DNA from 3 places in the Acetobacterium sp. KB-1 genome. Region 1 is predicted to be linked to each of the others. Evidence: riboswitches for the same ligand, from Rfam matches in the RefSeq annotation. Region 1 holds a riboswitch; each other region holds the start of a gene.
The links. Region 1 has a riboswitch for cobalamin ahead of DOZ58_RS10200 (hypothetical protein). Riboswitches for the same ligand answer to the same signal wherever they lie in the genome.
Positions count from the first base shown of each region.

Region 1 (4,322 bases):
CCCTTAATTCAGTGAAATATAGACATGGATCTCGGCGTTGGCCATGTCTTCCCCGGGTTGATATTCCTCAAAATCGCTACTAAATTTCCGGTCGAGCTTCATATCCCAAAGCTTCACCCATAAGTCGCCAACGGCCTGCTGCACATCACCATGGACAACAAATTTTGCATAGTTACCAGGTGCAATGCTTACGGTTTCAACCCGCTCTGATTGCGAAGCTGCAGCATCAACTTCACAACCAACCACCACGTCATAAGTGCCGGCCACACCATTTTCATAATTGGTATAAAGACCAATACATTTCTCATTTTTTCTGCCGGTCAGGGAGGCTTCAATTCCTTCCCCATAAAAACGCTGCCAGGTGGCACCAATTTTTTCAACCATCTGGGGATCGGTATTACTGGTGCGTATTTTCAGCCCCGCCACTTGCTTTTCTGTTAGTTGTACCAATTCATAATCCATTTGTGTATACCTCTTTCTAACTTATTAATAAATTCAGTATACACCCTTTAACCTGACACCTAATGTCATATTAAAGATATTTTTTAAGACCATCTTCCAATTTTTTCTTAATTGCCTCCCGCAACCACTGGGGTTCTAACACCTCAGCAGCATCACCATAAGAAAGAATATAGCCATACACCCAGCCATCCTCGGGCAAGCGGCTCGCTACCACAAAGGACCCATCCTGATTTTTTGTGATCGCGGCCGGATCAAATTCATCATAGATCCGAAACGCCATGCTCGCGTCAATTCTCAGGATCAACCTGATTTGGGAAGCGCTTATCTCCGGTTTTTCAAAAACAGGGCCCTCCGGCAGGGTCCGGGAAAAAGCCTCCGATAACTGCCGGAGCTGCCTGATCCGACTGACCTTGAAAAAGCGCAACGCCTCTTTACTTAAACAGAATCCATAAACATACCAGGACTGCCCCTTAAACAAGAGCTTTAGCGGTTCAATAGTGCGCCCGGTCTTTTCTCCGGTCGCACTAAAGTAGTCAAAAGCAATTCTGTTTTTTTCAAGGATGGCGTTTTTCAGCACATTAAATTTTTCCCGTTCATCGCTATCACCGCCCCAATGGGAAAAGTCGACTTCAATCCAGTCGGCATCTTTTTTTTCAAACAGGGTCGCCAGTTTTCTCAGCACCGGATCGACCTCCGGTCCGTTTAGCACATTCATCCCCTGTAGCGATGCCAGCAGATTGACCTGTTCCTTTTCTGAAAGCAGTGATTTTTTAATCACGTAGTTATCCAGCAGCCGAATTCCTCCACCCTTACCTTTTTCAGCATAAACAGGAATCCCAGCCGCACTTAGAGACTCCACATCCCGGTAAATGGTACGCTGAGACACTTCAAAGTAGTCGGCTAATTCGCTCGCCGTTATCTTTTTCTTTTCAAATAAAATATAGACCATTTCTAGCAATCGATTGATTTGCATTGTCATTATCCTTTGTCGTTTTGTCTTCTATTTTATCACAATTTTGTCGCAAATGGCACTTCTATAAAAGATCGCGCGCTGTTTGCCTTCACCCAACACTTGCCATCTTTTTTTCGTCGTCCGTCATCTTTTCCTCTCTGGCAATGCAGCCATCGATGCTGCACGCTGCACAATCGCAATAATTTTGAAAATCATCAAAGAGAATCCCGGAAGAACTGTAGACAGGACGCATAATGTAGCCTTTACCCATCTTTAGTCCGATCTGCAGGGAGGCACTGCCAAAGCTGTCAAAAATAGCTTTGCTATCCTGAATTGCCCAATCCTGGATCAGACCGGGATTCGCTATTCCCACCTGCTTAAGATGATTGTCTTCCCGAACTGCCGCTTTCAAGTGCTTCATGGCACCATACATAATTGGCAACTTAAGCGACTGCAAAAAATAATGTTCAATCTGGTGAAGCTTTGTTGGCATTTCACCGATTGTCAACAAATACAAAAACACCTGTTCGTGGTCTTTTAACAAATAATGAAGGGTTTTGCTCTTGTACTTAATCCCATCCATCACAACTAAATGCTTCGAAAACGTCTCAACCGGACAGGCTTTAATGATCGCCATCGGTTTTATCTGGTTTCTTAAAAGCTCCACCGCATTTTGGTATTCATCATAAACTGGTGAATCACATGTTAATTTCATTTTTTTCATCAGCATCGGCATATTGACATCAACCGGTAACTCTATTATCCTAATTTTTTCCATCTCTTCCTCTTTCTCGACATCTACAAAAAGCTAAAAAAACCTTTTTAAAAGGTTTACAAAATGTGTGCCATATTTTTGTCCAGATAAGGGAAAAAATTTCTCCAAATCCTGTATTTCTAAATGGTCTCACACGTTGTAGCCTTCTTTGAAGCTTCAAACATCTTAACCATTTGGAAATATCCTGACTTGGCGGGGCTTGTTGCAAACGGCCTTCTCGGATAACCCAATGACCACCTGCACCCATGATCGCCTTACAGTAGCAAAGAAACTGTTGCGGATTCCCACCGCATTCCTTCTGTCATGGTTTGACTCTATACTAATCTAAAACGTATTTTTTGGCAAGGGTTTATTCTGACCGATCATAGTAATTTCCTGAGCGTAATCAGGATGATCTTTTTTAGCATTAGCGCCTGCTATCTACCCATTGATACAATACACATTGATTCTTTAAAAATCTTAATCGCTTTCACTTAAACTAACAATTTTTTGCAAAGATAACATAAATCCTGTTAGTCTACAATCATTTGGGTATAATTATTATATATCCAATATTTAGAAGGTAGGAGGAAATTTTATGGCACAGTATCATGAACCAATTGAATTATTAGATGAAAAAACGATGAACATCACTCGGGCCATCAATAGTTTAAAAGAAGAATTAGAAGCTGTTGATTGGTATAACCAACGCGTGGCAGCAACGAGTGATCCTGAATTAAAAGGAATTATGGCGCATAACCGGGACGAAGAAATTGAACACGCCTGCATGGCCATTGAATGGTTAAGACGAAATATGGACAAATGGGATGAAGAACTGCGAACGTACCTGTTTGTCGATGGTTCAATTCTGGAAGCCGAAGAAAATGAAGCGGCACCCGAGTCTGTAAATATATCCGGTATCCATATCGGTGATTTAAAAAAATAACGCGCATTAATCAAGGAGGAAAAAATGTTAAAAAGAGAAATCGCACCCTTAACTCAACTCGCCTGGAGCGAAATTGATGGCCGAGCGGAAGCCGTGTTAAAAAGTCGATTAACAGCAAGAAAGGCCGTCACGGTAAATGGACCGAAAGGTCTTGATTTTACTAGCGTATCGGAAGGTCGACTCGAATTAATTAATGACGATGAAAACCTTGTTAAAACCGGTGTTTTCAAGATCAAACCACTTGTTGAAGCAAGAATAAGCTTCACCTTAAACCGTTGGGAGATGGATAACCTGACGCGTGGTGCCAAGGATATTGATTTAACTAATCTGGAAGAAGCTGTCCAAAGAATTGCCGAGTTTGAAGAAACGGTCGTGTATAAAGGCTTTGAAGCTGGTCAGATTAAAGGTCTGGAATCGGTAACCGTTAATGAAAAAATACCCTTTGGTAAAACAGACTCCCAAATTATGGAAGCAATCTCAAAAGGCCTGGTTACACTAAGAGAAAAATTTGAAGCCGGTCCCTTTGTATTAATTGTTGGTGAGGTGGCTTATAATCGTCTCAATATAAGCTCTCATGGGTATCCGCTGATTAAACAGATCGAAGCCCTCATTGGTGGAAAAATACTATTAAGCACCGTTCTTGATGGCGCTTTTCTGATCCCTTATGATAATCCAAACTTTGAACTGACCATCGGACAGGATTTTGCCATCGGTTTTGAATCTTATGATAAAGAAAATGTCAAACTGTTTATCACCGAAAGCTTTACCTTCCGCGCGTTGGACGAAAATATTATTATTTCCTATACGCTATAAGCGTTTCCCATCGTTTTATCAATCAGGAGCGTCAATCGATCTTATTACAAAACGGTTTGATCTTTTTATGGCGGAGGATAACAATTATAGGATAACAAAATAGTACCAAAAAAACCGCTAAGACATCAAGCAGTTGATGCTTAGCGGTTTTATTTTTTAACTTACAATAATTTGCTTTAAATACTTAATAACCAAATCAGCAAAGCGGTTAATGTCTTTAATATAGGCAAAATCCTTGCCATAGATCAGCTTTTCAGCCATCAGATCCTGCTCTTTTCCGGTGAAGACCCCCAGTACCATAATACCCTGTTGGCGGGCCGTTCGAACTTCCCGGGCGGTGTCAGAAATAGCCACCCGACCCCGATAGGCCTGGGTTAAACTATTAACCTGACCCT
Region 1 covers NZ_CP030040.1:2,201,529-2,205,850, forward strand. The annotation lists gene DOZ58_RS10190 (GyrI-like domain-containing protein) at 4-462, opposite strand; gene DOZ58_RS10195 (YafY family protein) at 533-1,435, opposite strand; gene DOZ58_RS10200 (hypothetical protein) at 1,524-2,192, opposite strand; cobalamin riboswitch at 2,347-2,533, opposite strand; gene DOZ58_RS10205 (encapsulin-associated ferritin-like protein) at 2,767-3,114, shown strand; gene DOZ58_RS10210 (family 1 encapsulin nanocompartment shell protein) at 3,139-3,927, shown strand; gene DOZ58_RS10215 (nitric oxide reductase activation-like protein) at 4,084-4,322, opposite strand, start outside.

Region 2 (4,322 bases), 1.4 Mb from region 1:
TACGATTCCGGGATCACTGTTTTTAATAACGTACCGACGGCTCTCAGCCACTGATTAAAGCCGTCAATGCCGATCGGCATTGCAAAATGATAGGGTATTTCAAACATCTCCGCCATCCATTTTGCCAAACACAGACCGTGTCTGGAAAAAACAAGATTCAGCTCAGCTTCTGCTGCCGTTTTAAAGGAACCCAGACTCTCATAGCCGAGAAAGTTCACCGCATAACCCAGCGACGTCAGGCAGGTTTCAATTTCATCAAAGTGTTGCCTTTTCCCAAACAAAAATGGATTATAGCCAATAATATTGAGCCGTTTTTTTCGGTTTTCAACTTTTTTTAACGTTGCTTTGGCGATTTTTAACAAGGCCTTTGCTACCCCTTCTTCGGCCGTCTGAAAACCGTTGGTATCTATTGCACAGGTCATTTCAAATAGATCACAGGTCTGTAAAAAATGATCATTCATCCCGGTCATAAAGGTAACCGGTGTGCCAATGGATAGAAATAATTTTATATCTTTGGTTTGATGATTCATTTGAAAGCGCTTTGTAATGGCTTCACCGATCTCATTTGTGCAGCCATTAACCGCCTGCAAGTCATTAAATCGGGAAAAAATAAACGGATTGTGATTCAGTTTATCAATGGAACTAGGACAGTTTGCACAGCCGGAGCCCGTCATTAAAAACTGACAAACGGCCTCATCATCGGGGAATAAAGAAAGTACCCCCGTATAATCTGCGGCCAGCGGCGGTAATTCACAAACCGCTGCATTTTTTGATAAAACCAGTGGCCGGGTCTTGACAAAGTCCGCAATTTTTGTTGCAATCTTATCCAAACGTTGGGATGGACTGGTTTTTCGTTTCTCCATGGGACCACGCTTGAAAATCTCGACAGGTATCTGATGGGGATTATCAAGTCCCTCGATCATCGTATCAAAATCGGTTTGGCTGAGCAAATCGGGACATGAAACATAAAGAATAATACCCTGATAGCAGGCTTTTCGTAACGCCGCTTCAACAACGCCTTTGATTTTTTCCAGATAATCCCCAAAGGTATAATCCAATGCACGAATGGGAACGAGTTTGAGCTTGGACAACTGCCCACATTCCAAAGCCCTAAAATATAAAATACGGATACAAGTTGGCGGTCCGACGGCCACGACTAAGGTTTCCGGTATCGCAAAAATTCGTTTCGCCATTTCCATATCACCTAAATTATAGATCGACGTTTCAATGGTGATGCTACTCATCTGCTGATTTCCTGGTTCTTTGCGGAAACAAAATCAAAGAGGGCTTCCATTGCGTCGTCATCAAGGGGACGAGAGTCACTGGCAGGAACTTCGCAAAACAGATCCTTCCCCAAGGTCTTAATTACCTGTGAAAGGGGGGCCTGGGGATCGGCCTCAATCATGGTATTTCTTTGATACTCGGCCAGCTTGATCGCCTGGTTTTGTTCAATAGAGGCTATCAGACGGCTTTCGGTCATTTTGATAAAATGATCAACCACATCTTTATCGGTTTGGGACGAGTAGCGATTATGAATAAAGCCGCCAAATAGTTTTTTCTTCGGGGTTTCGTAGTGCGCGATACCCTTTAAAATATTATTGGCAGCGTACAACGACATAAATTCTGATGAGGTCACAATATAAACCGCATCAACACATTGCTTGCGCATGGGGATGGAAAAACCACCACAGACCACATCACCCAGCACATCATAGACAATCAGATCCCAGTCCATCGCAAAGACTTCCAGCTTTTCCAGGGTCTCGATCACCGCCGAAATGCCCATCCCGGCACAACCGACCCCCGGTTCCGGGCCGCCAGCTTCAACGCAAGTAACGCCATAAACTCCTTTATATAAAATATCTGCTTTATTCAGCTGATCTCCTTTTTCCTTGAGTGTTTTCAAGACGGTGGGAATCCGTCGCTTCATCAGAATCCGGGTCGAATCCGATTTCGGGTCACAGCCGATATGGAGAACCTTTTTCCCAGCTTTTGAAAGCGCTGCCGATACATTGGCGGCAATCGTCGATTTACCAATCCCTCCCTTGCCATAAAATGCGATCCGTTTTAGTTTTATCTTCATTTTTCCTCCAATAAAAAAACTCTTCTGAATTATTAGACAGAAGAGTTTATTATAAAAATAAATCCCTCACCCAATAATCCGTTAGGCTTGGTTATCACAAAATATAGAAGCATCCTGGCTTAAGATCATCGCCTGCTGTAACAACTTCCCAGAAATTTCTTTCCAGTGTTGATCAATTTACAGCGGCTCACTTTTACAGTGGCGGTACCGCATCGGACTTTAACCGATTTTCATACTACACTTTGTTATTCAATTAAGTCGTATTATATCACAAGAAAGAGGAGCAAACAATTCAGCGGTTCTTCTAATTTCCAATTGCCAGCTATCAATATTTTTGATAGTATAGGGCTAAACAAACAAGGAGGAAACCAATGATTTCACTACAAAATATGAAATATATGATCGAAATTTCAAGGCATCAATCAATTTCGGCGGCGGCTAAGGCCCTCTATATTTCCCAATCCACTTTATCCACTGCAATCAAAGAAGTCGAACAGAGTCTCGGAATTCTCCTGTTCAAGCGAAACAGCCGTGGGATTGAATTAACTTATGAAGGACAAGATTATCTAAACCATGCCAGAGATATCGTTGAGCAAGCCGACTATCTGGAACGACGTTATCAGCATCAGAAATCGATCCCGATGCGCTTTTCTGTCTCCACCCAGCGACTGCCCTTTTCGACCATGTCTTTTATCAAAATCGTTGATGAAATCGGCTTGGATCGCTATGATATTGCCATTCGGGAATGTCCAACCCATGAGGTCATCCACGACGTGGCCACCCGTCGCAGCGAAATCGGGGTTATGTGCATTAATGATCATTACCTGAATACGATGCAAAAACTTTTAGATACCAGCAATCTCTCCTTTCATATTCTGGGAAAAATCAAATCCTATGTTTTTATAAGAAAACTACATCCCCTCGCTAAGAAAGAATTGCTAACCCTTGATGACTTAAAACCATACCCTTTTGTCACCTATGATCAGGGTGATGACAATCTGCTTCATTTTTCTGAAGAAATTTTATTTAATGAAATCCTGGATAAAAACATTCATGTCATTGACCGTTGCACAAAAATCGCCCTGGTTCGTGGCACTGATTGTTTTAGCATCGGTCCAGATCTGACTAACAGCGATGGCGATAAGATGCACTCAAAACTAAATGAGATTCAGACGATCGAGTTTTGCGAAAGTGATCAAATTTTACACGCGGGTTATATTATGCGCAGGGAACATACCTTAAGTGATATTGGAATACGCTATATTACGACTTTAAAAGCGAAAATCAATGGACTAGAATGCAATTCTTACTGATGCAAAATAACTAAAAAGATCAAAAGGACAGATACTTGATCCCTTTGATCTTTTTTTATACACTTTGAGTTCTTCAGGCTTTTCTAATTCTAAACACCACTTTTTCTCCACAGTCCGGGCATTGGAGCGGGGCATCGGTAATCACACCTTTGCGAGCCGCATAGACAAAGGGAAACACTGCACTGAGTGCCATCATGCAGAAATTTCCACTCTTGTCCTTATCCAGCTGGGGTCCGTCAAAAATGACTTCATCCCCCGCCGAATATATCGGGCAACCCGATTCCTCAACTACCAGTTTTATTTTCTGTTCAATTACTTCCATGTTGTCCTTCCTCTATAACGCCAGTCGATACAGCGCTTCAATCTGTTCCAGGGTTGTACTTCTGGGATTAACCAGAATATTACCACTTTTCATGGCATCTACAGCCATCGCAGGGATCTTATCGACCGTGACGCCCACCTCACTTAGGGTTTTGGGAATCCCCAGTGCACAAGTTAAGCTACGGATCTCATCGACCAAAGTCTGAGACGTAAAATCCTCCCATCCTTCACCGCATTTAATCGCGTCATAAATTTTTTGATAACGTCCGGTATCGGCTAGGGCGTTATATTCCAGCACCGTTGGCAGCAGTATCGCATTGGCAACCCCATGAGGGACATCAAAATAACCGCCCAGGGGATGGGCCATCGCATGGACATTACCCAGCCGCGCCCAGGCAAAGGCGATCCCGGCAAACATGCTACCATAAAGCATATTGGCTGCTGCTTCTGGATTGGTTCGATCTGCCACAAACAAACGGATATTATTACCGATCAATTCCAAGGCTTTTTCAGCCATTGCATCAGAAAAAGGTGAAGCGGCCTTCGATAGATAAGCCTCAATGGCATGAACCAGAGCATCAATTCCGCAGGCTGCCGCCGTTTTT
Region 2 covers NZ_CP030040.1:786,429-790,750, forward strand. The annotation lists gene DOZ58_RS03690 (nitrogenase component 1) at 1-1,244, opposite strand, end outside; gene DOZ58_RS03695 (AAA family ATPase) at 1,241-2,083, opposite strand; cobalamin riboswitch at 2,172-2,352, opposite strand; gene DOZ58_RS03700 (LysR family transcriptional regulator) at 2,455-3,396, shown strand; gene DOZ58_RS03705 (TIGR04076 family protein) at 3,470-3,718, opposite strand; gene DOZ58_RS03710 (iron-containing alcohol dehydrogenase) at 3,731-4,322, opposite strand, start outside.
Region 2: linked by a shared signal. The riboswitch ahead of DOZ58_RS03695 (AAA family ATPase) and the one ahead of DOZ58_RS10200 (hypothetical protein) in region 1 are both predicted to bind cobalamin.

Region 3 (4,322 bases), 450 kb from region 1:
AATCCATATCGATCGCATTCAAGTCAATTGTACGGTCAAGGATCAGTTTGATGCCATTGCGTTAGCAGCCACACCGCTGCTTTCGCAGGGGTGTGTTACTGAAGATTTTGTTGAAGCGGTAGTGGAAAGAGAAAGAACCTTTCCGACCGGTTTACCCACAAAAATAGGGGTGGCGTTGCCCCATACTGAAGCGAAATATGTATTAAAAGAAAGTATTTCCATTGTGACGTTAAAAAACACCATTGTTTTTGCTGGCATGGGGAATCCCAAGGAAAGTATTTCGGTCCAGATAATTTTTTTACTGGCCATTAATAATCCTGAAAAACAACTAAAGATCTTACAGACGATCATTACCATTATTCAAAATGAAAAAATGTTACAAAAAATAAAAGATGCAAAAGAGCCGCAAATGATTTACAATCTTATTAAGACCTTTTTATAATCCGGTTACAGCATTTCAAAAGGAAAGTAGATATCAATGAATATTAAAATAGCACCCTCTATGCTCAGTGCAGATTTTTCTAATCTGGAACGGGATCTAAAAGAAGTTGAAAAAAATGGCGCCGATTATCTCCATGTGGATATTATGGATGGACATTTTGTGCCCAATATTACCATCGGTCCGGATCAGGTGGCGAGCCTGCGAAAGACCATAAAGATCCCCTTTGATGTTCACCTCATGATTAGCGAGCCGCTAAAATATATCGATCGGTTTGCTGATGCCGGAGCGGATATCATTACCGTTCATGTGGAGTCGGATGGGGAGATTAAGGACTGTATTGACGCCATTGTAAAAAAAGGGGTCAGACCCGGACTGGTGGTTTCTCCGGATACTTCTCTGGAGGTGATAAAGCCGTATCTTGATCACATTAGCATGATCCTGATTATGTGTGTCTATCCCGGTTTTGGCGGACAAAGCTATATTCCAGAAAGCACCGAAAAAATAAGCGCCTGTCGCCAAATGATTGGTAATCGAAATATTGATCTTCAGGTTGATGGGGGAATTAATTTTAACACCCTAAAAGAAGTAGTGGAAGCTGGGGCCAATGTCATTGTTTCCGGATCCTGCTTATTTAAAGGCGATATGAAAGAAAATTTAGGACAGTTCAAAAAAATCATCAAGGGATAAATTCTAAAATTCTAATTATTGAAAGAGGGAATTAACGATGAAACTTGTTTTAGTTGCGTGTGGAACTGCCCTGGCGACCTCGACTGTAGTTGCCAAAAAGATTGAACAGATTGCGCTGGAAAATGGGATTGCCTGTCAAACTGTTCAAGCCAAAGCGGTAGATGCCTTTAAAAAGTATCAAGAATTACATCCCGATGCGATTGTCTGTACCTGTCAACTGGAAGGGGACATTGATATTCCGGTGATTAATGGCCGCGCTTTTTTAACCGGGATTAATTTACAAAGTACCATTGACCAGTTGATTGAAATATTAAAAAAATAGAATTGACAATTGATAATAATTTAACGTATAATTTATTTAGGTTGGATCTAAAAACTAGAGGATAACAAATATTGATTTAAGATCAATAGAAAGGCCATGAAGGTTAAGTTTATTAATTTTCGTGGTTTTTTTTACAAAAAATTTAGTTATTTACCTAGCGTTTATGAATGACAACAGAGGTGTAAGTTAAAACAGAGTCTTGACATTTGTTTTGTTCTGATATATATTACCCAAAAATAATTAAATATTAACCAGGTGTCAGCTGTCATTAAAAAATGATAAGCTGGTGAAAAGGGAAGTTGGGTGTAAATCCCACGCGGTCCCGCCGCTGTAAGAGAAAAGTCACACCAGAAATGCCACAAATAGGCAGGATGTGATGTATTGAAACTTGAGCCAGAAGACCTGCCTGTTTATTGTCTTAATACTCTACGGAAGATAGAGGATGATTTTGTGCTGTGAAAAATACAAACTCACTGTCTTTTATGGATAGTGAGTTTTTTTATGGGCTCAAGGAAAAATCAATTGACATGATGTATGGAGTTAGAATATACTAACAAAATAAAAATCAAGGGGTGAATGCGTGGGAAAATATATTAGGAAGCGGTTAGTGCAGTTAATTCCAATACTGCTTGGTGTTAGTTTTATCACCTTTGCATTAATGTATCTTGCGCCTAGTGACCCCGCTGAAATGAAACTCTCAGCTCAGGGAACCGCAGTCAGCCAGGAGATCCTTGATGAAACAAGAGAAGAGATGGGATTAAACAAACCCTTTCTGGAACAATACCTGAGCTGGCTTTTAAATCTTTTAACAGGTGATATGGGGGTCTCTTATATTGATAATGTACCAGTTAGTCAAAAAATAGTAACGGCAATGCCCTCAACCATTATTCTGGCCGTCAGTTCGATGCTCTTAACGCTTTTAATTGCCATTCCGCTGGGGATTTTAGCAGCTATCCGGCAAAATCAATGGGTTGATTATAGCATTCGTTTTTTTACCTTTGTGGGCACCTCAATTCCCAACTTTTTTCTGGCATTGGTTCTGATTTATGTTTTTGCCATGCAATTAAACTGGTTGCCAGTGTTAGCAACAGGATCGATTCGAGGCTTGATTTTGCCCACCATTGCACTATCGACGGTGATGATCTCAAAATATATTCGTCAGATTCGCGCTGCCGTTCTGGAAGAACTAAATAAAGATTACGTGATGGGAGCCCGCTCCCGGGGGATTCAGGAAAATGTTATCTTGTATAAAAATGTATTAAGAAATTCGATGATCACGGTGGTAACCCTGATTGGTCTATCGATCGGGTCGCTTTTAGGCGGCGCAGCAGTGGTGGAAACCATCTTTGTCTGGCGGGGGTTGGGGAAAATGGTTGTTGATGCCATCGGCGCCCGAGATTATCCGGTGATTCAGGGTTTTGTGGTGTGGATGGCAATTATCTATGTTGTGGTTAATTTATTAACCGATTTATCCTATCATCTTTTAGATCCGCGGGTTAAAGAAGGGTGGGAAACCTAAAATGAAAAAAATAAAACTGCCAATGGATGCCGTTCATAAGCGTTTGTATTTTCTTTTCGGTGTTGTCCTGATTCTAATCGTTTTAAGTCTAGTAGCACCCTGGCTGTGTCCCCATGATCCAAATTTAACCGATTTAAAATTGGCGAAGCAACCGCCCTCGTCAGAATATCCTTTTGGTACCGATAGTTATGGCCGATGTGTTTTTTCAAGAGTGTTAATGGGTGCCAAGGTTTCCATCTTTGCTTCCCTGGCATTAGTAATGGGGACCTTTATCTTTGGAACGGCCTATGGGGTGGTTTGCGGATATTATGGCGGAAAGGTTGACCGGGCACTGATGGGTGTGGTTGATATATTGTTGGCTTTTCCGGATATGATTCTGGCCATTGCGGTAGCGGGTATTTTAGGTGGTGGTCTGATCAATGCCATGATTGCCCTGGCGGTGACCGGCTGGACCCAGTATGCACGATTAGCCCGGGGCAGTGTCATGGTAGTAAAGTCTGAGGTTTATATTCAAGCCGCCAGGATTTCCGGAAACAGTCATTCCCGGATCATGTGGCGGCATATGTTACCGAATATTTCAGGACCCTTAATTGTTACGGCAACCCTGCAAATTGGTGGAATGATGATGGGCATCGCCGGATTGTCCTTTCTAGGAATCGGCGTGCAGATTCCCCAGGCCGAGTGGGGCTCAATGATCAATGAAGGCCGTAGTCTGATGCAGACGGCCCCTTGGATTATTCTCTACCCAGGGGTAGTTATGTTGGTAGCGGTGATGATTTTTAATCTTCTCGGTGATACAGTTCGGGATTTATTAGAACCCAAACAACAAACGATCTAAAACCAGCTACTGGTTTTAAATAAAAATAAAAAGGAGTGAATATGAAAAGAAAAGTATTGATCATGTTGTTGTCATTGATATTAATGGTTGCTGTTTTAGCAGGGTGTGGAAACAGTGAAACCGGAAGCTCGGGAGAAAAACATCTGGTTTGGGGTGAGACACAGGCGGTGAGCTCGCTTGATCCGGCTGTCGATTGGCAGGGTTGGTTTACTGTCCGTTATGCTATTTCAGAGACCCTCTTTAAATTGGACATGGAGCTGGTACCAGAGCCGTGGTTGGCGGAGTCTTATGAAAATGTGGATACCAATACCTGGAAAATTACCATTAAGGATAAGGTCACCTTTTCTAACGGCGACCCGTTAACCGCCGAGATGGTTGTAAACAACTTAAAACGGGTTGGCAGTACCAATAAACGAGCCGCTGCATTTGGCGAAGCCGCTTATGTTGTGGCGGGCAATGTTATAACAATCACAACGGCCAGTCCGTTTCCTACCCTGATTAATGAATTGTGTGA
Region 3 covers NZ_CP030040.1:2,653,521-2,657,842, reverse strand. The annotation lists gene DOZ58_RS12275 (PTS sugar transporter subunit IIA) at 1-442, shown strand, start outside; gene rpe (ribulose-phosphate 3-epimerase) at 479-1,129, shown strand; gene DOZ58_RS12265 (PTS sugar transporter subunit IIB) at 1,167-1,451, shown strand; cobalamin riboswitch at 1,688-1,876, shown strand; gene nikB (nickel ABC transporter permease) at 2,032-2,970, shown strand; gene nikC (nickel transporter permease) at 2,972-3,808, shown strand; gene DOZ58_RS12250 (ABC transporter substrate-binding protein) at 3,850-4,322, shown strand, end outside.
Region 3: linked by a shared signal. The riboswitch ahead of nikB (nickel ABC transporter permease) and the one ahead of DOZ58_RS10200 (hypothetical protein) in region 1 are both predicted to bind cobalamin.